Regions from separate parts of the Mesorhizobium sp. B2-1-3A genome, predicted to be linked through region 2. Evidence: predicted binding sites of a transcription regulator. Region 2 holds the regulator's gene; the other holds the start of a gene.
The links. Region 2 encodes PhoB, which activates phosphate uptake and scavenging genes when phosphate is short. Its sites were predicted from a motif close to TGTCATNNANCTGTCAT; they were not measured.
Positions count from the first base shown of each region.

Region 1: the regulator PhoB is predicted to act here: its motif matches at 9,358-9,374, upstream of FJ977_RS17640 (PhoX family phosphatase).

Region 1 covers NZ_VFWK01000004.1:402,254-414,387, forward strand. Annotated here, with positions in the region: gene FJ977_RS17605 (flagellar biosynthetic protein FliO) at 1-238, opposite strand, end outside; gene FJ977_RS17610 (PAS domain-containing sensor histidine kinase) at 566-3,142, shown strand; gene FJ977_RS17615 (DeoD-type purine-nucleoside phosphorylase) at 3,332-4,045, shown strand; gene FJ977_RS17620 (ribbon-helix-helix domain-containing protein) at 4,168-4,473, opposite strand; gene FJ977_RS17625 (VOC family protein) at 4,703-5,098, shown strand; gene FJ977_RS17630 (gluconate 2-dehydrogenase subunit 3 family protein) at 5,178-5,708, shown strand; gene FJ977_RS17635 (GMC family oxidoreductase) at 5,757-7,328, shown strand; gene FJ977_RS17640 (PhoX family phosphatase) at 7,392-9,302, opposite strand; gene FJ977_RS17645 (hypothetical protein) at 9,442-9,849, opposite strand; gene urtA (urea ABC transporter substrate-binding protein) at 10,163-11,473, shown strand; gene urtB (urea ABC transporter permease subunit UrtB) at 11,588-12,134, shown strand, end outside.
Region 2 covers NZ_VFWK01000003.1:881,595-893,728, forward strand. Annotated here, with positions in the region: gene xylF (D-xylose ABC transporter substrate-binding protein) at 1-796, opposite strand, end outside; gene FJ977_RS15565 (ROK family transcriptional regulator) at 1,068-2,312, shown strand; gene phoB (phosphate regulon transcriptional regulator PhoB) at 2,651-3,340, opposite strand; gene phoU (phosphate signaling complex protein PhoU) at 3,463-4,170, opposite strand; gene pstB (phosphate ABC transporter ATP-binding protein PstB) at 4,196-4,999, opposite strand; gene pstA (phosphate ABC transporter permease PstA) at 4,996-5,847, opposite strand; gene pstC (phosphate ABC transporter permease subunit PstC) at 5,851-6,834, opposite strand; gene pstS (phosphate ABC transporter substrate-binding protein PstS) at 6,902-7,957, opposite strand; gene FJ977_RS15600 (PAS domain-containing protein) at 8,490-12,134, opposite strand, start outside.

The DNA of each region.
Region 1 (12,134 bases), on a different contig from region 2:
GATGCTCGATGTCGTCGCGGCGCACCAGCACCAGTCGTCGATGGCTGTCGACGGCCGTGGCGTCCATGACGGCAAGCCGCGTCTTGCGGTTCCGTCCACCGGCGACAAACGTACCGAAGGTCAGGTTGCGCACGAGCCTGATGATGACGAGCACGATGACCAGCAGGATCAGCGCCGCGAAAGTCCACAGGAGTGCCGCCGCATAACCAGGGCCTGCCACGCTATCCAGCCACTGCATTGGTTTCCCCTGATCGGTTTGGAAAGTGACGCGACACTAGACCGTTGCGGCTGGCCACCGCAAGTTGCCTTTCACGCATCGTGAACAGCTTGAAACACTCTACGGCCCGCAGGCATCATTTTTATCTGACATTTGCCGCCCGGGCCTTTTCCGGACTAGGAGAATGTGATTCAACCGGCTAAAGCGCGTCGCGCTGAAACGGATTCATGCGACGCGCTTCAGGTCCTTGTGTTTCATGCATGTCGTTTTCCCAAAACCGAAGTCATTTTTGGGCGACATGCATTAGGGGCGGGTGTCGGAACAGCGGACTTCACGAGCAGGGGGCATATGGCCAAGGAAGCGCGCGGCGATTTCTATCCGGTACCGATCGTCGACCAGAACACGCGACCGGGCGCGGTCACCCGGCTCATCATCTTCATCGTCGTTCTGACGGGGGCCGCGATCGTCTTCGGCCTGTTCCGCGAGCGCCTCGGCGATCCGTTCCTGCTCGGCATGCTGGGCGTGCTGGCGATGATCGGCGTCGGCTTTCTGTTCGCGACCGCGATCGGCTTCGTGCAGGTCACGCCGCGCTCGACCGGCGATGAGCTGTCCAAGGCTTTTGTCGATTCAATGTCGCAAGGCCTGCTGGTGACGGACACCAAGGGCCGCGTCGTCTACGCCAACCGGGCCTATGCTGATATGACCGGAGCCTCCTCGGCGGCCGACCTGAAGACGGTCGAAGGGCTGCTTTCGGATGTTCCCGAGGCCTCGGTGACCATTTACCGGCTGGCCTCCGGCCTGCGTGACGGCCAGCCGGGTGATGGCGAGTTTCGGCTGGCGCAATCGATCCGGCCCGGCGCCGAACCGGGTGCCCGCTGGTACAGGGCGCGCGCCCGAACCTTCAGCGTTCCGGGCCAGCGGTTGCCGATGCTGGCCTGGCAACTCGCCGACATTTCGCAGGAACGGGCCGAGCAGGAGCGTTTCTTCCTCGACCTGCAGAAGGCCATCGACCATCTCGACCATGCCCCGGCCGGTTTCTTTTCCGCCGACCAGGACGGTCGCGTCACCTACATCAACGCCACGCTCGCGGAGTGGCTTGGCATTGATCTCGCCAGTTTCACGCCCGGCGCCGTGACCTTGCCGGATATCGTTGCCGGTGACGGCATGGCGCTGGTGCGCTCGGTCAAGGCCGATCCCGGCACGACGCGCAACGCGGTCATCGATCTCGACCTGACAACGATGACGGGAGAGGCGCTGCCGGTGCGTTTCATGCATCGCGTTTCGGCCAGCCGCGAAGGTGTCGGCGGCCCGACGCGCACGATCGTGCTCAACCGCACGCAGGGCGAGGATGCGTCGGCCGATCTGCGCGCTTCGGAAGTGCGCTTCACCCGATTCTTCAATTCGACGCCGATGGCGATAGCGGGTGTCGATGCCAGCGGGCGCATCCTGCGCACCAATGCACCCTTCCTGTCGCTGTTTTCCTCGGTCGTCGACCGGGACGCCGTGGATCGCCGCGTGCGGCTCGATACGGTGATCCATGAGCGCGACCGGCCGGCCTTTGCCGCCGCATTCGAGAAAGCCCGCCAGCGGCAGGCCGACATCGAGCCGATCGACACCGTGCTTCCCGGCAACGAAGAGCGCCACATCCGGTTTTACGTCAACGCCGTCGCCGACGGCACCGGCGGCGAGGGCGCCGAGGAATCGGCCATCGTCTACGCCGTCGAGACGACCGAGCAGAAGGCACTCGAAGGGCAGATGGCGCAAAGCCAGAAGATGCAGGCGGTTGGCCAACTCGCCGGCGGCATCGCCCACGATTTCAACAATGTGCTGACCGCCATCATCATGGCTTCGGACCTGCTCCTGACCAATCACCGGCCGTCGGACCCGTCCTTCCCCGACATCATGAACATCAAGCAGAACGCCAACCGGGCCGCTTCACTGGTCAGGCAGTTGCTGGCCTTCTCGCGCAAGCAGACGCTGCGGCCCGAGGTGCTGAACCTGACCGACGTGCTTGCCGATCTCAGGATGTTGCTTGCCCGCCTGGTCGGCAATGACATCAAGCTGAAGGTCGACCACGGCCGCGACCTGTGGCCGGTCAAGGTCGATATCGGCCAGTTCGAGCAGGTGGTGGTCAATCTGGCGGTCAATGCGCGTGACGCGATGCCGGCCGGCGGCGATCTCACCGTGCGTACCCGCAACGTGACCGCCGAGGAGTGCAAGACCTTCCCCTACCGCGAACTTGCCGCGGCCGACTACGTCGTGGTCGAAGTCGAGGATACAGGCAGCGGCATCGCGCCTGATGTGCTGAAGAAGATCTTCGAGCCGTTCTTCACAACCAAGGAGGTCGGCAAGGGCACGGGCCTTGGCCTGTCCATGGTCTACGGCATCATCAAGCAGACCGGCGGCTTCATTTTCTGCGATTCCGAAGTCGGCAAGGGGTCGACCTTCCGCATCTTCCTGCCGCGTCATATCGCGGAAGCGAAAAAGGCAGCCGAGCCCGGTGAAGCGCCAAGCGCCGCGCCGGTCAAGCCGGTCGACAGCACCAAGGACCTGTCCGGGTCGGCCACGGTCCTGCTGGTCGAGGACGAGGACGCCGTGCGCATGGGCGGCGTGCGGGCACTGACCTCGCGCGGCTATACCGTGCACGAGGCATCGTCCGGCGTCGAGGCGCTGGAAGTGTTCGAAGCGCTGGGCGGCAAGGTCGACATCGTCGTCTCCGACGTGGTGATGCCCGAAATGGACGGGCCGACCCTGCTTGGCGAATTGCGCAAGCGCCAGCCCGACATCAAGTTCGTCTTCGTGTCGGGATATGCCGAGGACGCATTCGCCAGGAACCTGCCGGCCGAGGCGCATTTCGGCTTCCTGCCGAAGCCGTTCTCGCTCAAGCAGCTGGCAACAATCGTCAAGGACATGCTCGAATCCTAGAGCGCCTCAAGTTGGAAACGGATCCATGCGCCGTGCTTCGGGTCTTTGCTTTTGCGCACGGCGTTCGCCCAAGCGGGGGTCGCTTTTGGACGACATGCATTAGGCGCTTCCGCTTCTCTGCCCTTGTGCCACGCCCTCACAACGCCATGATTGCGGGTGAAGGAGCAAACGGGCTTGGGGGAGCAACTGTTGACGCCACATATCGAAGCGCGCAGAGGCGATTACGCCGATACGGTGCTGTTACCGGGTGATCCGCAGCGCGCCGAATGGATGGCGCGGACATTTCTGGAAGCGCCACGCTGCGTCAATAGCCGCCGGGGTGCTCTCGGCTTTACCGGCCTGTTTCGCGGCCAGCCCATCAGCATTCAGGCGACGGGTATCGGTGTTTCATCATTCCTGATCTATGCTCATGAATTACTTGACTATTATGGCGCAAGAACGCTGATCCGCACCGGCACCTGCGGTAGCCTGAGCGCCAAGGCAAAGCTGCGCAGCCTTGTCATTTCGCAATCGGTTCGGCCCGAAAGCGCTCAAAGCGGTCAAGTCTTCGGGCTTTACGGGACCGCCGCCGGTCCGGATCCGACGCTGCTGGCCCGTGCCTTGGCCAAGGCGGCCGAACTCGGCATCGAACATCACGCCGGCCTGACACTTTGCAGCGACATCTTCCACCACCCGGACGGTCGCACACGATTTGCAGAGGCCCAGGCGGCAGGAGCGCTGGCGGTGGACATGGAAACCAGCGCGCTTTACCGAATCGCCAGGCATTTCGGGGTCAGTGCACTGTCGATCTGCACGGTGGTCGACAATATCGAGACCGGTGAACTGACCGATTATTCCGAACGTCAGCGGCTTTTCACGGACATGACCCGGCTGGCGCTCGAAATCGCTGGGGAAGGGCGCTAGAGCAGTTCACCATTTCACGGAAACGGCGAACTGCTCTAACTATTTGTTTTTGCGCAATTCCCAAGGGCAAGCGCTACGCGCTTGTCCCGAGAAAACCGTTTCATACTTTTCCTGGAATTGCTCTAGGCCGCTTCTCGACTAGGCGCCATCCGCTCGTCCAGGTCGGGCCGATGGCCGCGCAGATAGAGCGCGCAGGTCGTGCGCAGCATGGACGCGAAATTGGGGATTTCGCCGTTGATCTCGATCGCTTCGTCGTACAGCTTCGAGATGAATTTGGGCGTCGTCAGGTTCTGGCTTTCGGCGATTTCGTCAAGCAGGGCCCAGAACGTCGCCTCGAGCTGGATGCTGGTCGAATGTCCATCTATGCGGATCGACCGGTTGATCTGACGATAGCCTTCCGGATCTTGTGCGGCAAAGACTCTGCACATCGTTACCTCCCGTTTTTGTTGGTCTTGGGTGCCGACTCAGTGGTCGACGCCTTTTTTGACACTGCCTGCGGTTTCATCTTCGTCCGGACGGCCGACAACGGCAATCGGACTTTCGTCCTTAGATCGACATTACCGTTTTTCCTATCCTACACGTGGTAATCGGCTGCCACCACCTTTCTTCGACGGCGCGCATAATCGCCTCTAAAGCATGAAAGCTGCGGAGTCTGATTTGGCGAAGGCGATCCACACCATGATCCGGGTTCTCGACGAGGCCCGGTCCATCGATTTCTACACCAAGGCGTTCAGCCTTGAGGTCGCCCAGCGACTGGATTTTGAGACGTTCACGCTGATCTATCTCAGCAATGCCGATACCCCTTTCGAAGTGGAATTGACCGTCAACAAGGGGCGGCAGGAGCCTTATGCGCTTGGCGACGGCTATGGTCACCTCGCAGTGTCGGTCGCCGATCTCGACGGCGAACACGATCGGCTCGGCGCGCTCGGCCTCAATCCGAAAAAGATCGTCGAGTTCAACCATGACGGGTCGCTCATCGCCCGCTTCTTCTTCATCGAGGATCCCGACGGTTACAAGATCGAGGTCCTGCAGCGTGGAGGGCGCTTCCAATAGGGGACAACCAGCCGCGCTCACCGCGCGGCGCCAGCAACGGCACCCCCAAGGGGTGCGAACAGCAAGCAGGGAGGAAACTATGGTCACGATTTATGAGAGGAAGCCTGGCCTGTCACGGCGCGAGCTTCTCAAACGCGGCGGTGTCGGTGCGCTGCTTGTCATTTCAGGCAGCGCCATCATCAGCCCGGAGCACGCCTGGGGCTTGGAAACCTCGGCGCTGAAGCCCGAGACGATGGCGACGCTGATCCAGGTCGCGCGCGACATCTATCCGCACGACCAGGTGCCGGACAAATATTACGCCATCGCCGTCAAGGGCCATGACGAGACAGCCGCCAAGGATCCCGCCCACAAGGAACTGATCGAGAAGGGCATTGCCGAACTCGACAAGAAGGCCGGCAAGGGCGGTTATCGCGGGCTCGGCTGGGAAGAGCAGCGTGTGGCGCTGCTCACCGAGATAGAGAAGACGCCTTTCTTCCAGACGGTGCGCGGCGGCCTCGTCGTCAGTCTCTACAACCAGAAAGAGGTATGGCTGATCTTCGGCTACGAGGGCGAGTCCTACTCCAAGGGCGGCTACATCGCGCGCGGTTTCAACGACATCGAGTGGCTCTGAGCCACTCTGTCCGCAACCGCATTTTGACCGATCTCATGGGAGGAAACCATGGCAGCACAATTTGATCTCAAGAACGACGGCGTGGTCGTCATCATCGGCTCGGGCGCCGGCGGCGGCACGCTCGGCAACGAACTGGCCCAGAAGGGCATAGACGTCGTCATCCTCGAGGCGGGCGCCCGTCACGAATATGAGGACTTCATCAACGACGAATGGGATTCGTTCGCCCAACTCGCCTGGAAGGACAAGCGCACCACATCGGGCGACTGGCGCGTGGCGAAGGATTTCCCCAACCTGCCGGCCTGGATCGTCAAATCGGTCGGCGGCTCGACGACGCACTGGGCCGGAGCCTCGCTTCGCTTCCAGGAGCATGAGTTCAAGACGGCGACCACCTACGGCAAGGTGAAGGGTGCGAACCTCCTCGATTGGCCGGTGACGCTGGCCGAAATGGAGCCGTATTACGCCAAGGCGGAAGCCAAGATGGGCGTGACCGGCACCAATGACTGGCCGCGCCTGCCGGGCAACAACAACTTCAAGGTTCTCAAGGCGGGCGCCGACAAGCTCGGCTACAAGGAATGCCATACCGGCAACATGGCGATCAACTCGATCGAGCGCGACGACCGCAACTCCTGCCAGCAGACCGGATTCTGCTTCCAGGGCTGCAAATGGGGCGCCAAATGGTCGACGCTCTACACCGAGATCCCCAAGGGCGAGGCCACAGGCCACCTCGAAGTCCGACCGAACGCCATGGTGATCAAGATCAACCATGATGCGTCGGGAAAGGTGACCGGCGTCGTCTATGCGGACAAGGACGGCAAGCTGCAGGAGCAGAAGGCCCGCATCGTCGCGGTGGCCGGCAACTCGATCGAAAGCCCGCGCCTGCTGCTCAATTCCGAATCGAGCAAATTCCCGCATGGCCTGGCCAATTCCTCGGGGCAGGTGGGCAAGAACTACATGCGCCACACCACGGGCTCGGTCTACGCGATCTTCGACAAGCCGGTGCACATGTATCGCGGCACCACCATGGCCGGCATCATCCGCGACGAGGCGCGGCATGATCCGTCACGTGGCTTCGTCGGCGGCTATGAGTTCGAGACGCTGTCGCTCGGCCTGCCGTTCATGGCGGCGTTCCTCAACCCAGGCGGCTGGGGGCGCTCCTTCACCACGGCGCTCGACCATTATGACCACATGGCCGGCCTGTGGATTGTCGGCGAAGACATGCCGCGCGAGGAAAACCGCATCACGCTGCATGCCGACGAAAAAGACGAACATGGCATGCCGATCGCCGACGTGCATTTCGATGACCATCCCAACGACACGGCGATGCGCGACCACGCCTACAAGCAGGCCTCGGCGCTCTACGCGGCGGTCGGCGCGACGCGCACCTTCCCGACGCCGCCCTATCCCTCGACCCACAATCTCGGCACCAACCGGATGAGCGAGAAGGCGGCCGACGGTGTCGTCAACAAGCATGGCCAGACGCACGACATCAAGAACCTGTTCGTGTCGGACGGCAGCCAGTTCACGACGGGTGCCGCGGAAAACCCGACCTTGACCATCGTGTCGCTGGCGATCCGCCAGGCCGACTACATCGCCGCCCAGATGTCGGCCAAGACCATCTAACCTCCCGACTGCCTGCTGGCGCGGAACCTGACCGGGTTCCGCGCCTTTTTTGTGTGCTGGAACCTATGCCCCGACCGGCTGGCCGTCCTTGCGACGGATGGCGACCACCGATGGCCTCGGCGGCTGGCCGTCCCTGAAATCCGGCCACAGCGACTGCGCCTTGTCGAGCGTTTGGGCATCCTCGGAGGGGTGCTGCACCGAAAGGAACAGCGTCGTGCCGTCCGGGGTGAAGCAAGGACCGGTCGCTTCCGCGCCATGCGGGCAGGTGAACAAAAGCTTCGGCAGGCCGCGTGCCGCGCCTTCCGTGTCGACGCCATAGACACCGTCCGGCAGGTCGAAATCATTGGCGCCGTCGGTCGCCACCCAGAGACGGCCGGCGGGGTCGAAGGTGATGTTGTCGGGGCAGACGAACCAGCCATTGTCCGACGTGTCGGGATGGAAGGTTGCGCCGACCTTGGCGTCCTTTGGGTTGCCGCAGAGCACGAACAGGTCCCAGGCGTATTTGTCTGATGTGTGGTCGGCCTCGGCGCCACGGCCACCGGGCGGGATCAGCTCGACGATATGACCCCAGAGGTTTTCGGGCCGCGTGTTGGCCGGATTGATCTTGGATTCGTCCCGTTTCTTGTTCTTGGTCATGACGGCGTAGACGCGACCGGTGACCGGGTTGGTCTCGATGTCCTCCGGCCGGTCCATCGGGGTCGCGCCGAGCGCGTCCGCCGCCAGCCGTGTCTTCAACAGCACCTCGGCCTGATCGGCGAAGCCGTTCTCGGCGGTGAGTTTGCCCTGGCCATGAACCAGCGGCAGCCATGTCAGCGAGCCATCGGCGTCGTAACGGGCGACCGAGAGCACGCCATCGTCCAGAAGGCCGTTGCCGGAAGCCGGATTCGCCTTGTCGTAAGCCTTGTTCGAGACGTAGCGGTACATGTATTCGAAATAGTCGTCGTCGCCCATGTAGACGACGATGCGGCCGTCCTTGTTGAGGACGACCGTGGAGGCCTCATGCGACATGCGGCCAAGCGCCGTGCGCTTCACCGGCTTCGATTGGGGATCATAAGGGTCGATCTCGACCACCCAGTCGAAGCGGTTCGGCTCGTTCGGTTCCTTGTCGATGTTGAAGCGGTCATGGAAACGGCCACGGCCATAGATATCGGAGCCATCAAAGCCATAGCGGTCGAGAATGTCCGCGGTCGGTGCCTTTTTCGGGTCGCCGCCGAACAGGTCGGAAACGCCTTCCTCGCAGGTCAGCACGGTGCCCCATGGGGTAAAGCCGCCGCTGCAATTGTAGCTGGTGCCGAGCACCTTCGTGCCGGTCGCGTCGGCGGACGTCCTGAGCAGCGCGTGGCCGGCTGCCGGCCCGGAAACGGTCATCTCGGTGTTGGCCGTGATGCGGCGATTGAGCGGGCTGTCCTCGACGGTTTGCCACTTGCCGTCCTTGAACATGACCTCGACGATCGAGTGGCCCATCGCCGCCAGGCCGAGATCGACCTGCTCCTTGCTCATCGTCTTGCCGGCGTCGTCCTCGGTCATGCCGGGAAACATGACGTTGGGCGAGATGTATTCGTTGTTGACGCAAAGCAGGCCGTGATCGGAGTTCACCGAGCCCTTGGGCAACGGCAGGAAGGCGATGTAATCGCAATTGTAGCCGAAGCGCTTTTCCTGTTCGGCGGCCGCGACCATGTTGCCGTCGAAATCCGGCAGACCGGCGACAAGTGGATCGCCCCAGCGTGCGACGATTGTCGTTTCATAGCCTTCGGCGGCGGCATGGGTCTTGTCATAGACCCGCTTCAGTTCGGGAAAGCCCAGTGTGGAAAGCGCGGCGGCATGTGTCTCGCCGGCGAACAAGGAGCCGACAAAGCCGCCGCCGGCGATCAACGCGCCGGAAGCGAGGCTGCCTTTGAGGAGCGTGCGGCGCGAGACGCGCTCGGCGATGATTTCGCGAATGACAGGGGAGGACGAAAACGGGAAGTTGGCCATGTGTCTGCCTCTCGATGTGGATGGGTGACGGCGCACCGCTGCCTATCCAGCTTCGGCAACATCCAGATGACATGAGAGGGCGGGCTTGCAGCAGAAGGGCAGGCAGCCCGCACGGAAGTGGCACCCGCCAAGGCAGGGCCTACGGATTGCCTCCCTTGGTGCAGGTCGACGCGGTGAAGGCGCCATCGGGCTGCTTCATGATGATGTCGAAGGAGGGCGGGCTCTGGCCGTCCAGCGTTGCCTGGGTCAGCGACAGCGAGTTGCCGCCCGCCGTATAGCCGCCGAGCGGTCCCAGCCAGGAGATCACGCCGTTTGCATCCATCTGGTAGTTGTAGCCCTGCTGGGCGGCCCCGAAGGTGACCGGACCAGCGTAGACATTGCCCTTGATGGTGATGTCGCCGAGGTTGATGAACATGCCGAGCAGGTAGACCTCGCAGTGATAGGTGCCATCGGGCATCTTGCCGTCGCTGAAGTCGGCTCGTGCGATCCCGGTCGCTGCCGCCAGAAGCACCATGCCGATGAAAATGCGATAAATCAGGGATGCCATGACGTTGCTCGGTTGAGACGCGAGCTTGCCCTATTTTTGCGCCGTACCGCAACATTTGTCGTCCGTGCCCCGTGTGCGGCGATCAAAATCTAGGCATTTGGCCAAATTGGGCGAAAATTAGGCAGATGCCTTGTGCGTTGCGCAAATTTCCCTCAACCAATTTTTAACCGGCTCTCCTTTGTTTGTTCCGCCTAATATAATAACAGTCTGATAATATTTGCCTATTTACCGTTTTTCGGCATCCGCACAGCGGTTGGCATGGGGGTTGCATTGCATTGGTGCGGTGCAATCAACCAGCTTGGGAGTCTTCCGTATGAGGGGTAATTTCTCGACAATAACAAAAATGTTCTCGGCAAGCGTGGTCGCCGCTGGCCTGTTGATGTCAGCTCCCGCCAAGGCGGCGGACGACACGATCAAGGTCGGCATTCTCCATTCGCTGTCGGGGACCATGGCGATTTCGGAGACGACGCTGAAGGATGCCATGCTGATGCTCATCGACGAGCAGAACGCCAAGGGCGGCCTGCTCGGCAAGAAGCTTGAAGCCGTTGTCGTCGATCCGGCGTCCAACTGGCCGCTATTCGCCGAGAAGGCACGCGAGCTGATTTCGAAGGACAAGGTCGCGGCGGTGTTCGGCTGCTGGACCTCGGTGTCGCGCAAATCGGTGCTGCCGGTGTTCTCCGAACTCGACAACATCCTGTTCTATCCCGTCCAGTATGAGGGCGAGGAGAGCGAGCGCAACGTGTTTTATACCGGTGCCGCGCCGAACCAGCAGGCCATTCCGGCGGTCGACTACCTGATGAGCGAGGATGGCGGCTCGGTGAAGCGCTGGGTGCTGGAAGGCACCGACTACGTCTATCCGCGCACCACCAACAAGATCCTCGAGGCCTATCTGAAGTCGAAGGGCGTCGCGGCCGAAGACATCATGGTCAACTACACGCCGTTCGGTTTCTCCGACTGGCAGACCGAAGTCTCGGCGATCAAGAAGTTCGGCTCGGCCGGCAAGAAGACCGCCGTCGTCTCGACCGTCAATGGTGACGCCAACGTGCCGTTCTACAAGGAACTCGGCAACCAGGGCATCAAGGCCGAGGATATCCCGGTCATGGCCTTCTCGGTGGGCGAGGAAGAACTGGCCGGTCTCGACACCGCGCCGCTGGTTGGCCATCTCGCCGCCTGGAACTATTTCGAGAGCGTCGACACGCCCGAAAACAAGAAGTTCATCGCCGACTGGCACAAGTTCATCAAGAACGACAAGCGCACCACCAACGACCCGATGGAAGCCCACTATATCGGCTTCAACATGTGGGTTAAGGCGGTCGAAAAGGCCGGCACCACCGATCCGGACAAGGTCATCGACGCTATGATCGGTGTTTCCGTACCGAACCTGACCGGTGGCTATTCGACGATGATGCCGAACCACCACATCACCAAGCCGGTGCTGATCGGCGAAATCCAGGCCGACGGCCAGTTCGAGACGGTTTCGCGGACGCCTGGCCTGGTCATGGGTGACGAATGGTCCGATTACCTGCCGGACTCCAAGAACCTGATCTCCGATTGGCGCGCGCCCCTGTCCTGCGGCAACTTCAACGTTGCCACGGGCAAGTGCGGCGGCAAGGGAACGAACTGATCCTCCCCGGCCTGGACCATCCGGTCCAGGCCCATGACCGCAAGCGCGCCGGGCGGGCTTTCTCCTCCAGTCCGCCCGGGCGCGAAATCAACCTTTCGGAAGTCACCTGAAGCGATGAACCTGTTCCGCATGATTGGGCTGACGCTGTTGTTCCTGCTGGCGACGCTGTCGTCATCGGGGGCAGGCGAAGCCGATCTGCGTGGCATCATCGCCAAATTCGCGACGGCCAAGGGTTTTTCGGAGATCGGAACTGTCGTTCACGAACTGGCGGCCACCGGCGACCCGGCCGTGGAGGCCCCGCTTTCCGCACTCGCGGATGGCAATCTCTATATCCGCAAGGCCGATTCCCTGGTGTTCGTCGGCAAGGAAGCCGGCGAAACCGTCCAGCTTTCCGACCCGCTGAGCGGTGAAGCATCCGGCGAGGCGGCCAAGGACGGCATCACCAAGATCAAGGTCAACAACACGCTGCGCCGCGTCATCCGCGACGCGCTGGGCACGCTGACGCTTGGCGCCAAGGATCCGACCGTCCGCATCGCCGCCGCCGACACGATGTTCAAAACGCCCGACGCCGTCAACATAGAGCCACTCGATGCGGCGATCGCCAAGGAGACGGTAGCCAGCGTCAAGGCGCTGCTCGAACAGGCCCGCGCCGCTTCGGTTC
Region 2 (12,134 bases):
CCTTCCACACCGACACGGTCTGGGTGCCGAGCGCGATGCGGTTCAGCGCGGCATGATCGCCGTCCTGGCCCGACACCGGCACGGTACCGGCAAGGCCTTGCGCCGTCAGCGCCGCGACGACACCGCCTGCGGTGCCGTCATTGGCGGCGACCACGGCATCGACCTTGTTGTCGTTGGCGGTCAGGAACTGTTCCATGTTCTTCTGGGCGTTGGCGGGCAGCCAGCCGTCCGTATAAGCCTCGCCGACATTCTTGATCTTGCCGCTGTCGATGGCCGCCTTGAGCACTTCCATCGAGCCCGAGAACAGGAAATCGGCGTTCGGATCGGCACCCGAGCCCTTGATGAAGACATAGTTACCTTCCGGCTTGACCTTGAACACTGCGCCGGCCTGCAAGCGGCCGACTTCCTTGTTGTCGAAGGTCAGGTAGAAGACGTCCTTGTTCTCGATCAGGCGGTCATAGCCGACGACCGGAATGCCTTCGTCCAGTGCCTTCTGCACCGCCGGGCCGATCGCCGAGGCATCCTGCGCCAAGATGATGAGCGAGTTGGCGCCCTGCGAGATCAGGCTTTCGACATCGGTAAGCTGCTTGCCGGGATTGGACTGCGCATCGGCGGAAATGTACTTGTCGCCGGCGGCCTCGATCGCCTTCTTCATGGCGGCCTCGTCGGTCTTCCAGCGCTCTTCCTGGAAGTTCGACCACGAAACACCGATGACCTTGTCCTTCGCCTGCGCGACCGACGCAAGCGTCAGCGACATGGCGACACCCGCCAGGATGGCGGCCGTGAATCTCTTCATGATATCCTCCCTGCGCCGCGTATGGCGCGACCAAACTGACCCGAAGGCCGGCACAGAGGCTCTATTTTTTCGAGCCTCAAAAAAAATACTGATCCATCGTCGGAACGCTGTCAACATCGATTCTGATGGATCTTGAGGTGTCGTGGACTTTTTTTCGAGCCTCGCAATAAATAAATGACAGCGCCAGCCGCTTCTGCCAGTATTTGCCCCAGTCGCCGGCAGTGTTCGAGGGGCAGTCAGAACCGCGGCGACGGGGAGGATGTGGGAAAGTATGTCGGTCGGAATCCGCCACGACGATCTGCGCCGGCGCAACCGCGCCATGGTGATTGCGGCCGTGCGCCGGGCCGGCCAACCGTCGCGCACCGAGATCGCCGCGACCACCGGCCTCAGCCATTCGACCATATCGGCGATCTCTTCGGACCTGATCGGCGAAGGCATCCTAGTCGAGGGCAAGCCGAGCGAGGCCGGTGCGCTCAAACGCGGCAGGCCACAGGTCGGCCTCGGCCTCAACCCGGAGGCCGCGGCCATCATGACTGTGGTGCTGTCGCTGAATTTCCTGTCCGTCGCCGTCATCGACTATGCCGGCCAGGTGATATCGGAGGAACAGCGCCGGCTGGACACGCTGACCATGTCGCGCGAGGCGCTGATCGGTGAATGCGTCGCCATTGTACGGCGCCGCCTCGAGGATCCCGATATCGACGTGCGCAGCGTCGCCCGCATCGCACTGGCGATCCAGGGCATCACCGACACCGAGGCCAGGGCCATGCTGTGGTCGCCGATCACGCCGCAGACCGACATCGCCTTCGCCGACATACTGGAAGCCGAGTTCGGCATCCCGGCCACCATGGAGAACGACTGCAACATGATGGCGGTGGCGCTGCGCTGGCGCGACCCCGAACGCTACCGCGACGACTTCATCGCTATCCTTTTGTCGCACGGCATCGGCATGGGCCTGGTGCTGAAGGGCGAGCTGTTCACCGGCACCCATTCGTCGGGCGGCGAGTTCGGCCACATGATCCATCGGCCAGGCGGCGCGCTCTGCCGCTGCGGGCGGCGCGGCTGCGTCGAGGCCTATGCCGGCAACTACGCCATCTGGCGCAATGCCAGGCAGCTTGGCGAGGACACCGAACCGGTCGCCGACGTCAGCGACGCGCAGATGCGGGCATTGGCGACGACAGCGCGGGAACGCGCCGGGCCCGAGCGCGAAGCCTATCGCAAGGCCGGAGAAGCACTAGGTTATGGCCTCGGCAGCCTGTTTGCGCTGATCGATCCCGCCCCCGTGGCCATGGTCGGCGTCAGCGCCGCCGCCTTCGACCTGATCGAGCCGGCATTGCGCGAGGCGATCGCCCAGACCGCCGGCGGCCAGCACTCGAAATCGATTTCGTTCGACACCGAACCGAACGAGTTGCCCCTGATCCGCGAGGGCTGCGCCATGCGCGCACTGACCTTCGTCGATCAGGAAATCTTCGCGCCGGGCGTGCAGGCAAGAGGCAGTGCCGGGAAGAGCGTTGCCTGAGCTGGCATTCGTCGTTGATGCGGTAGACCCTCGCTTACTTGGAGATTGGCCGTCGTCATCCGTGGGCGGAGCAGGAGCGAAGCTCCGTCGCGGAGACCCTGGGATCCATTCCGTGACCTATGCCACGCAGTGCAACGGAGCAGGATTTGCGCCGTGGCAACGCTTTGAGGTCGCGGCATGGATCCTTGGGCTGCAGAGCAGCCCCAGGGGTTCGCGCCGCGTCGCTGCGCTCCTTGCTCGCCCAAGGATAACGAAGCCATGAGCGTCTCAGCCAATTGTCAATGCGTGTGACCCGGGAGTGGACACAGTCAACCTATCAACGCTTCCGCCTCAAGGCTCTAATCTTCCCTGATCGCGTAGCCTGCCCCACGGATGGTGCGGATGACGTCGGGCATGCGGCCATTGTTGACCGCCTTGCGCAGGCGGCCGACATGCACGTCCACGGTGCGCTCGTCGATATAGATCGTCTCACCCCAGACATTGTCGAGCAGTTGGCTGCGCGAGAAGACGCGGCCGGGATGGCGCATCATGAATTCGAGCAGGCGGAATTCGGTCGGCCCGAGCCGGATCTCGCTCTTCTTGCGGTAGACCCGGTGCGATTCACGGTCGAGCACGATGTCGCCGACCTTGAGCACGCTGGACAGCACTTCCGGCTTGGCGCGGCGCAGCAGCGCCTTGACGCGGGCCATGAATTCCGGCGTCGAGAACGGCTTGACCAGATAATCGTCGGCCCCTGTGGAGAGCCCACGCACACGGTCGCTTTCTTCACCCCGCGCGGTAAGCATGATGATCGGCAGCCGTTCGGTCTCGGGCCGCATTCTTAGCCGGCGACAGAGTTCGATGCCGGACACCGCCGGTACCATCCAGTCGAGCACCAGGAGATCGGGCACGTTCTCCTGCAGCCGGATTTCGGCTTCATCGCCGCGGGTTACCACCTCGACCTGATAACCTTCCGATTCCAGATTGTAGCGGAGGAGCACGCCGAGCGGCTCCTCGTCCTCCACCACCATGATGCGTGGTGCGATCATTGACTGGTCACCTCTAAAGCAATCCCAGGAAAAAATGTGTAGCGGTTTTCCATCCTGAATTGCGTGAAACAAAGAGATAGAGCGGTTCGGCGTTTCCGCGAAACGCTGAACCGCTCCAACGCTCAAGCCGCCGGCGCCGACATCGCCGTCTCGTCCTGTTTGGGGCGGTTGGCGGGCAGTTGCGTGCCGGTCAGGACATAGTACGCGTTCTCGGCGATGTTGGTCACATGGTCGCCGATGCGTTCGAGATTCTTGGCGCAGAACAACAGATGCGTGCAAGCGGTGATGTTGCGCGGATCCTCCATCATGTAGGTCAGCAATTCGCGGAACACCGAGGTGTACTTGACGTCGATGCGTTCGTCGTCGGCGCGCAGCTTCGCAAGCGCGGCGGCGTCGCGCGCCGCATACTCCTCGATCACGCCCTGCACCTGGATCAGCACCAGCTGCGCCATGGCGTCGATGGAATGCGACAGGTCGCGCGGCGTTGCGTTGAGACCGACGGTGCCGACGCGCTTGGCAATGTTCTTGGCAAGGTCGCCAATGCGTTCGAGGTCGCCGGCCATGCGGATCGACCCGACGACATGGCGCAGATCGTCGGCCATCGGCTGGCGCTTGGCGATCAGCGTGATGGCGCGATCGTCGAGTTCGCGCTGGCGTGCATCCATGATGGCGTCGTCGGAGACCACGCGCTGTGCCAGCGCGTTGTCGGAATTCAGCAGCGCCTTGGTGGCGCCGCCGACCATCGAGCCGGCGAGATCGCCCATGTCGCTGATCAGCCTGCTGATCTGTCCGAGATCCTCGTCGAAGGCTGCGACTGTATGTTCGGCCATGATCCTGGTCCTCGTATGCGTGCGATCAGCCGAAGCGGCCGGTGATGTAGTCTTGCGTGCGCTTCTCGCGAGGCGACGTGAAGATCTTCTCGGTGCGGTCGAATTCGACCAGTTCGCCCAGATACATGAAGGCGGTCTGCTTCGAGACGCGCGCCGCCTGCTGCATGTTGTGGGTGACGATGACGATCGTGTAGTCGGCCTGCAGCTCGTCGATCAGTTCCTCGATCTTGGCGGTCGACAGCGGATCAAGCGCGGAGGCCGGCTCGTCGAGCAGGATGACCTCCGGCTTCACCGCCACCGTGCGGGCGATGCACAGCCGCTGCTGCTGGCCGCCCGACAGGCTGAGGCCGCTGGCATTGAGCTTGTCCTTGACCTCGGTCCACAAAGCGGCGCGCTTCAGCGCCTGCTCGACACGACCGTCCATCTCGGCCTTGCTGATCTTCTCATAGAGCCTGACGCCGAAGGCGATGTTCTCGTAGATCGACATCGGGAACGGCGTCGGCTTCTGGAACACCATGCCGATCTTGGTGCGCAAAAGGTTGAGGTCCTGCGAGCGGTCGAGAACGTTCTGGCCGTCGAGCAGCACCTGGCCCTCGGCGGTCTGCTTGGGGTAGAGCTCGTAGATGCGGTTGAAGACGCGCAGCAGTGTCGACTTTCCGCAACCGGAAGGGCCGATGAAGGCGGTGACGCTGCGCTCGGGCAGCGACAGCGTGATATCCTTCAGCGCCTTCGATTGGCCGTAGTAGAAGTTGAGGTTCTTGACCTCGATCTTGGCCTTGGCCGCCGCCTCGGCGGCGATCGTCATGTCTGGAGACAACATCTGGCTCATTTGTCCTCTCTGCGTCCGGTCAGGCTGCGCGCAAAGATGCTGAGCGCGAGAACCGTCAATGTGATTATGAGTGCGCCGGTCCAGGCCAGCTGCTGCCATTCCTCGTAGGGACTGAGAGCGAACTGGAAGATGGTGACAGGCAGGCTGGCCATCGGCGCGTTGAGATTGCTGGACCAGAACTGGTTGTTCAGCGCCGTGAAAAGAAGGGGGGCGGTCTCGCCGGAGATGCGGGCGATGGCCAGCAATATGCCGGTGACGATGCCGGAAAGCGCCGCGCGATAGGCAACCGAACGGATGACCACCCAGCGCGGCGCGCCGATCGCGGTGCCGGCTTCGCGCAACGCGTTCGGCACCAGATTGAGCATGTCCTCGGTGGTGCGCACGACGACCGGGATGACCAGGATGGCCAGCGCGACGGCCCCGGCGATGGCCGAGAAATGCCCCATCGGCCGCACCATCAACTCATAGACGAACAGACCGATGATGATCGATGGCGCCGACAGAAGGATGTCGTTGATGAAGCGCACCACGGTGGTGAGCTTCGAGAAGCGTCCGTACTCAGCCATGTAGGTGCCGGCCAGCACGCCGATCGGCGTACCGACGATGATGCCGATGATGGTCATCACGATGCTGCCGTAGATGGCGTTGAGCAGGCCGCCGGCGTCACCGGGCGGCGGAGTCATTTCCGTGAAGACCGACAGCGAGACCCCCGACAGGCCCTTGTAGAGCAGTGCGCCGAGGATCAGCGCCAGCCAGGCGAGCCCGATGCCGGCGGCGATGACGCACAGCGTCATCATCACGCCATTCTTGCGCTTGCGGCTTTGGTGAAGCGATGTGGCTGTCGACATCGGTCAGGCTCCCGTGCGGGCATCGATGCGCATCAGCATGTAGCGTGCGATGGCAAGGATCAGGAAGGTGATAACGAACAGGATCAGGCCGAGCGCGACCAGCGAGGAGGTGTAGAGATCGCCGACGGCTTCGGTGAATTCGTTGGCGATGGTCGCCGAGATGGTCGTTGCCGGCGCGAACAGCGACGTCGAGATGCGGTGCGCGTTGCCGATGACGAAGGTCACCGCCATTGTTTCACCAAGCGCGCGGCCGAGAGCCAGCATGACGCCGCCCATGATGCCGATGCGCGTGTAGGGGATGACGACCCGGCGCGTGACCTCCCAGGTCGTGCAGCCGATCCCATAGGCCGATTCCTTCAGCACCGATGGCACCGTGTCGAACACGTCCTTGGTGATCGAGGTGATGAAAGGCAGGATCATGATGGCCAGGATCATCGCCGAGGTGAGCAGGCCGATGCCATAAGGGGGGCCGGCGAACAGGCTGTTGAGGCCCGGAATACCGTGGAACACGCTGATGATGAAAGGCTGAACGGTCGTCTGCAGGAACGGTGCCAGCACGAACAGGCCCCAGATACCATAGATGATCGAAGGGATGCCGGCCAGCAATTCCACCGCCATGCCGATCGGGCGCCGAAGCGGGCGCGGGCAAAGCTCGGTGAGGAAGATAGCGATGCCGATGCCGAGCGGCACGGCGATCAGGATGGCGATTGCCGAGGTGATGATGGTGCCGTAGATCGGGGCCAGCGCACCGAACTTCTCCGTCACCGGGTTCCAGCTTTCGCTGGTCAGGAAGGAAAAGCCGAAAGTCGACAGGGCTTGCCAGGAACCGGCAAATAGCGAGATCGCGACGCCGCCAAGCAGCACCAGCACCAATATCGCGGCGGCGCGGGTTGTCGCGTGGAAGATTGAGTCGGTCAGCGCGAACCGTCGAACGGTGGCATCGCGGGAACCTCTGACGGCTGGCAAGGCTTCCTGGACAGCGCTCATGTCAAGCTCGGCTCTTTCAGGTTGAGGGAAAAGGAGCGCCACGGTCGCGGCGCTCCTTAGGAAGATGTTACTCGCCGGCGTAGACGGGCTTGCCGTCGGCCTGGATGTCGGCCTTCCACGACGCCTTGATCAGGTCGACGACGCTGTCGGGGATCGAGACATAGTCGAGCGCCTTGGCGGTTTCCTTGCCGTCCTTGTAGGCCCAGGCAAAGAACTTCAGGGCTTCGCCGGTGGTCGCGGCATCGTCCGGAGCCTTGTGGATCAGGACCCAGGTGGAGGCGGCGATCGGCCAGGTGGTGTCGCCGGGCTCGTTGGTGATGATGACGTTGAAGTTCTTGGCAGCCTTGAAGTCGGCATTCGAAGCGGCGGCGCCGAAGGATTCGAGCGACGGCTCAACGACCTTGCCGGCAGCGTTCACCAGCTTGGAGTAGGAAAGGTTGTTCTGCTTGGCATAGGCGTATTCGACGTAGCCGATGCCGCCGTCGGTCTGCTTGACGGTGTTGGCAACGCCTTCGCTGCCCTTGGCGCCGACGCCCGTCGGCCACTCGACGGCGGTGTCTGAACCAACCTTGTCCTTCCAGTCGGGCGAGAGCTTCACCAGATAGTCGGTGAAGTTGAAGGTGGTGCCCGAACCGTCCGAACGATGCACGACGGCGATCGCGGTCGACGGCAGGGTGAGGGTGGGGTTCAGCGCCTTGATCGCGGCGTCGTCCCAGGTGGTGATGGCGCCGAGATAGATCTGGGCCAGCGTCTTGCCGTCGAGGACGAGCTCGCCCGGCTTGACGCCGGTGAGGTTGACGATCGGAACGATGCCGCCCATCACCATCGGGAACTGCACGAGGCCGTTCTTTTCCAGGTCGGCGTCGGACATCGGCTTGTCGGTGGCGCCGAAGGTCACGGTCTTGGCGATGACCTGCTTGATGCCGCCGCCCGAACCGATCGACTGGTAGTTGAGGCCGATGCCGGTGTCCTTCTTGTAGGTGTCGGCCCACTTGGCGAACACCGGGTAGATGAATGTCGAGCCGGCGCCGGAAAGGTCAGCTGCCATTGCTGCGGAAAGGGTGAAGGTAGACGCCGTAGCCATTGCAATCGCAACGGCCGCCGAGCGGATGAAATGTCTCATGTGGCCTGCTCCTGTTCGGAAGATGGTCTCTCGGCGCCATTCCTAACCGGCGCCCGCTGAGGCCAATAGCCTTCGATTATAACAGTCGCATGACAGTTTCGTGTCAGCCCGGTAACGCGTCACAGGCCCTGGCAAAGGCGGTGGCATCGAGCGGTCGCGGCCAGATCCGAGTTTGCTCTCGGAATCAGTGACTTGGCCCATCCGCCAGCTGGAGCCGCCGCCGGATTCGACGGGGCTTTCTCAGGGGAAGAAAATCCGGACGGGAGCGCGTTGCTCAAGGCCAGAGCGTGTCGTGGCCGGGCCATCGCCAAAAACAGGTCCGTTGGGGTAGGTTGACGCTGCTTCTTTGCCGGCGGTCGCTGCTCCCGCCCGTAACTGCAAGGGCGGAATTCAATTTTGCCATTGTCTCGGCTGGGCGCCGCCTTTGATATGGTGCGATCGCACCATAGTCATTGCGCGCGGGCGCAGCGGCAAATCCGCGATTGATTCCCTTGGCTTGCCTCTCACATCCCTGGAACCAGGCAACGCGATGCTATCCCGCGTTGCGCTGGACCTGGCGGCCGGCGCCGATCCAGCGCTCGACCTTCTCCAGCAGGGCCCTGGGGCTGATCGGCTTGGGCAGATAGTCGTCCATGCCCGCCTCCAGGCACCGCTCGCGATCGCCTTTGAGCGCATGCGCGGTGACGCCGACGATCGGCACATGCGTGCCGGTTTCCTGCTCCAGCCGGCGGATCGCGGCGGTCGCCTCGAGCCCGCTCATCTCCGGCATCGAGACATCCATCAGGATCATGCACGGATTGAGCTTGCCGAAGGCGTCGAGCGCCTTGCGGCCATTGCCGACGATCTCGAAACCATAGCCGGTTTCGCCAAGGATCTGGGTGAAGACCATCTGGTTCACCTCATTGTCCTCGGCCACGAGGATGTCCAGCCTGTGTCCGCCCTCGCCGGTGGCAGGCAGCCTGGGGCGAACCGGTGGCGGCTGCAATTGCGCGCGTTGTTCGTACAATGCCAGCGGCGGAGAAGCGCCAGGCCCCTCGCCCGCGAGTGGCTGGGCGGCGTGGACATCCGTGGCGTGGCGATGGCGCTGTATGGTCGCGACCAGCGTCTCCAGGAGCACCGAGGAACGCGCCGGCTTGATCAGCTGGGCGTCGATGCCGAGATCACGGTAGCTGGTGTTGGCGAGCGACTGGTCGACCGAGGTCAGCATGATGATGGGCGTGTCGGCGAGACCTTCGGTGTTGCGCACGATGCGCGCCATTTCGGCGCCGCTCATCTCAGGCATCTGGTAGTCGAGCACGACGCAGTCCACGGGCACGCCGTAGGCGGCGGCCGCGATCAGCACCTTGAGGCCTTCGGCGCCGCTTTCGGCCGCGCAGGAATCGAACGTCCACGAGGTCATCTGCTCGGTCAGGATGGCCCGATTGACGGCATTGTCGTCAACGATCAGCACCCGTGCGCCCGTCACGTCCACCGGCATGATGCGCTGGCCGTTCTGCTGTCCGGCCCTGGGCAGCGTCACGGTGAACCAGAAGGTCGAGCCCTTGCCCTCGGCGCTCTCGACACCGATCTCGCCGCCCATCAGGTCGACCAGCCGCGAGGTGATGGCAAGGCCAAGCCCGGTGCCCTCGTGCCGCCGTGTCGAAGAGGTGTCGACCTGGCTGAATTTTTCGAACACCAGCTTCAGTTTTTCCTCAGGAATGCCGATCCCGGTGTCGGTTACCGAGATCGTCAGCCTGGTTCCGGTCGGGACCCTCTCGCCGGTCACGTCGACCAGCACATGGCCTTCATCGGTGAATTTGACCGCGTTGCCGAGCAGGTTGGTGACGATCTGCCTGATGCGGCCAACGTCGCCGATGAACAGGTTTTCGAGCCTTGGCTCGACGCGCACGATAAGCTCGAGGTCCTTTTCCTTGGCACGCGTCGACACCAGCGTCGCCACATCCTCGATCGCCTCGGCAAGGTTGAAGGGCGCCGGATCGAGCACCATCTGGCCGGCATCGATCTTGGAGAAATCCAGGATGTCGTTGATGATGGTCAAGAGCGCGTTGCCGGACTTGACGATGATGTCGGTGAACGTCTTCTGCTTCGGATCGAGATTGGACTTGGCCAAGAGTTCCGCCATGCCCAGCACACCGTTCATCGGCGTGCGGATTTCATGGCTCATATTGGCGAGGAATTCCGACTTGGCGCGGTCGGCGAGCACGGCGCGCTGGCGCGCCTCGCTGAGCTCCGCCTCGCGCATCTTCAGCTCCGTGATGTCGGTGGTCGATCCGATCAGGTAGAGCGAACCGTCCGACGCGATCATCGCGCCCTTGCGCGCGAACTGGTGGCGCACGCTGCCATCGGGGAGCGTCACGCTCTCCTCGATCTCCTGGGTTTCGCCGGTGCGCAGCACGGCCAGATCGCCGGCGATGAAGGCTTCGCCATCCGGGCCGAAGATCTCGACATCGGTCTTGCCGATCGCCTCTTGCTTGCTGAAGCCGGTGAGGTCGCACCAGCCCTTGTTGACATAGAACTGCCTGAGGTCGGAGCGCTTGGCGTAGATCGACACCGGCACATTGTCGATCAGGCTGCGGAACACCTCGTTCTCGCGCATGCTCTCTTCCAAAGCCCGCTCGCGCGCCTTGACGTCGGTGATGTCCGTGCTGGAGCCGACCAGATGCACCGATCCGTCCGTTGCCACCAAGCGGCTCTTGCGCGTCATCAATTGCCGCACCGTGCCGTCGCGATGGGTGACGGGTTCCTCGACCTCGCGCACGGCGCCGGTCGCCACGACATCGCTGTCGTCGTGGCTGTAGCCTTCCGCTTCCGCGGCGCCGAACAGCTGGCGGTCGGTCCGGCCGATGACGTCTTCCTTGGCGAGGCCCGTGATCGCGCACCAGGCCTTGTTGACGAATTCGATGCCCAGGTCCTGCGCCTTGATGAAGGCGGCCACCGGCAGCTCATCCATGACGTGCCGGAACAGGTCGATCTGGCGCATGGAATCGCGCAAGGCCGCTTCGCGGCTCTTGATATCGGTGATGTCGACGCGCACGCCGATGAATGTGCCGTCATCGGTGCGCATGTCGTAGACCTGATACCAGCGTCCATCGGCATTGAGGCGCTCGTAGGAAGAATTCGGCAGCCGGTAGCGCGCCAATATGCTGTCGAGCCAGCGTTCGGGTTCGGATTCGTAAAGCCCGTCGATCCCGCTGTCGCCGCTCGAGCGGAAATAGCCCACGGAATGGCCGAATTCCAGCGCCTCGCGGAAGCTCCGGCCGGGCTGCCAGAAGGGCTTCAGCGCCGGCAGCGTTACCTGCAGCTTGTGGTTGGCGAAGACGAACTTGTCGTCGCGATCGTAGATGATCACGCCGGCCGGCAGCGATTCCAGCACGCTGGCGAGATGCTTGCGCGCATCCTGCGCCTCGGTCTCGCGCCGTTTCATATCGGAAATGTCGAAGAGGAAGCCGGCGACATAGTCGCGGCCGCTTGGCATACGGACGCGGTTTTTCCTGACAATGCGCGAACGAGCGGCGCCTTCATCGTCGAAATTCTCTTCGACTTCATAGATTTGTCCCGTCGACAGGACTTCCCGTTCGCTGCGTTCGAAGAGCGCGACCTGGGTCGGCCCGAGGAAATCGCCTCCGGGTCTGCCAAGCATGGCTTGCGGTGTCTGGCCGAACAGGTTCGCGAACGCCTCATTGACGAAGACGAACCGGAGATGATCGTCCTTGACGAAAATCGGATCCTCGACGGCGTTGATCACCGCCTCCGCGAGCCGCGCCTTTTCCAGCGCATCGGCGAGCTCGGCGTCGCGCAGCCTCAGCTCGGTGATGTCGTAATAGGTCAGCAGTCGCTTGCCGCCCGACAAGGCGGTGATGGAAAACAGCATCGTCTTGCCGTCGGCATGGCGGAACTGGCGTGCCGAGACGCTGCCGGCACGGATCTCATCCAGCCGGCTGGCGAGATAGCGCTCCCATTCCGGCTGGGCGATATCGCCATAAATGCCGTTGCGCCGATTGATCTCCATCAGCAGGCTGAAGGGTGCGCCGACGGCCACATCGCCTTCCGACATCTTGGAGATGTCACGATAGGCCTTGTTGATGATCAGCGTGTCGAGCTTCGCGTCGAGAAGCACGATCCCCATGCGCATGGCGTCCATCGTCCGCTCGAGATCGGCAAGATGCCCGGCCGTGTC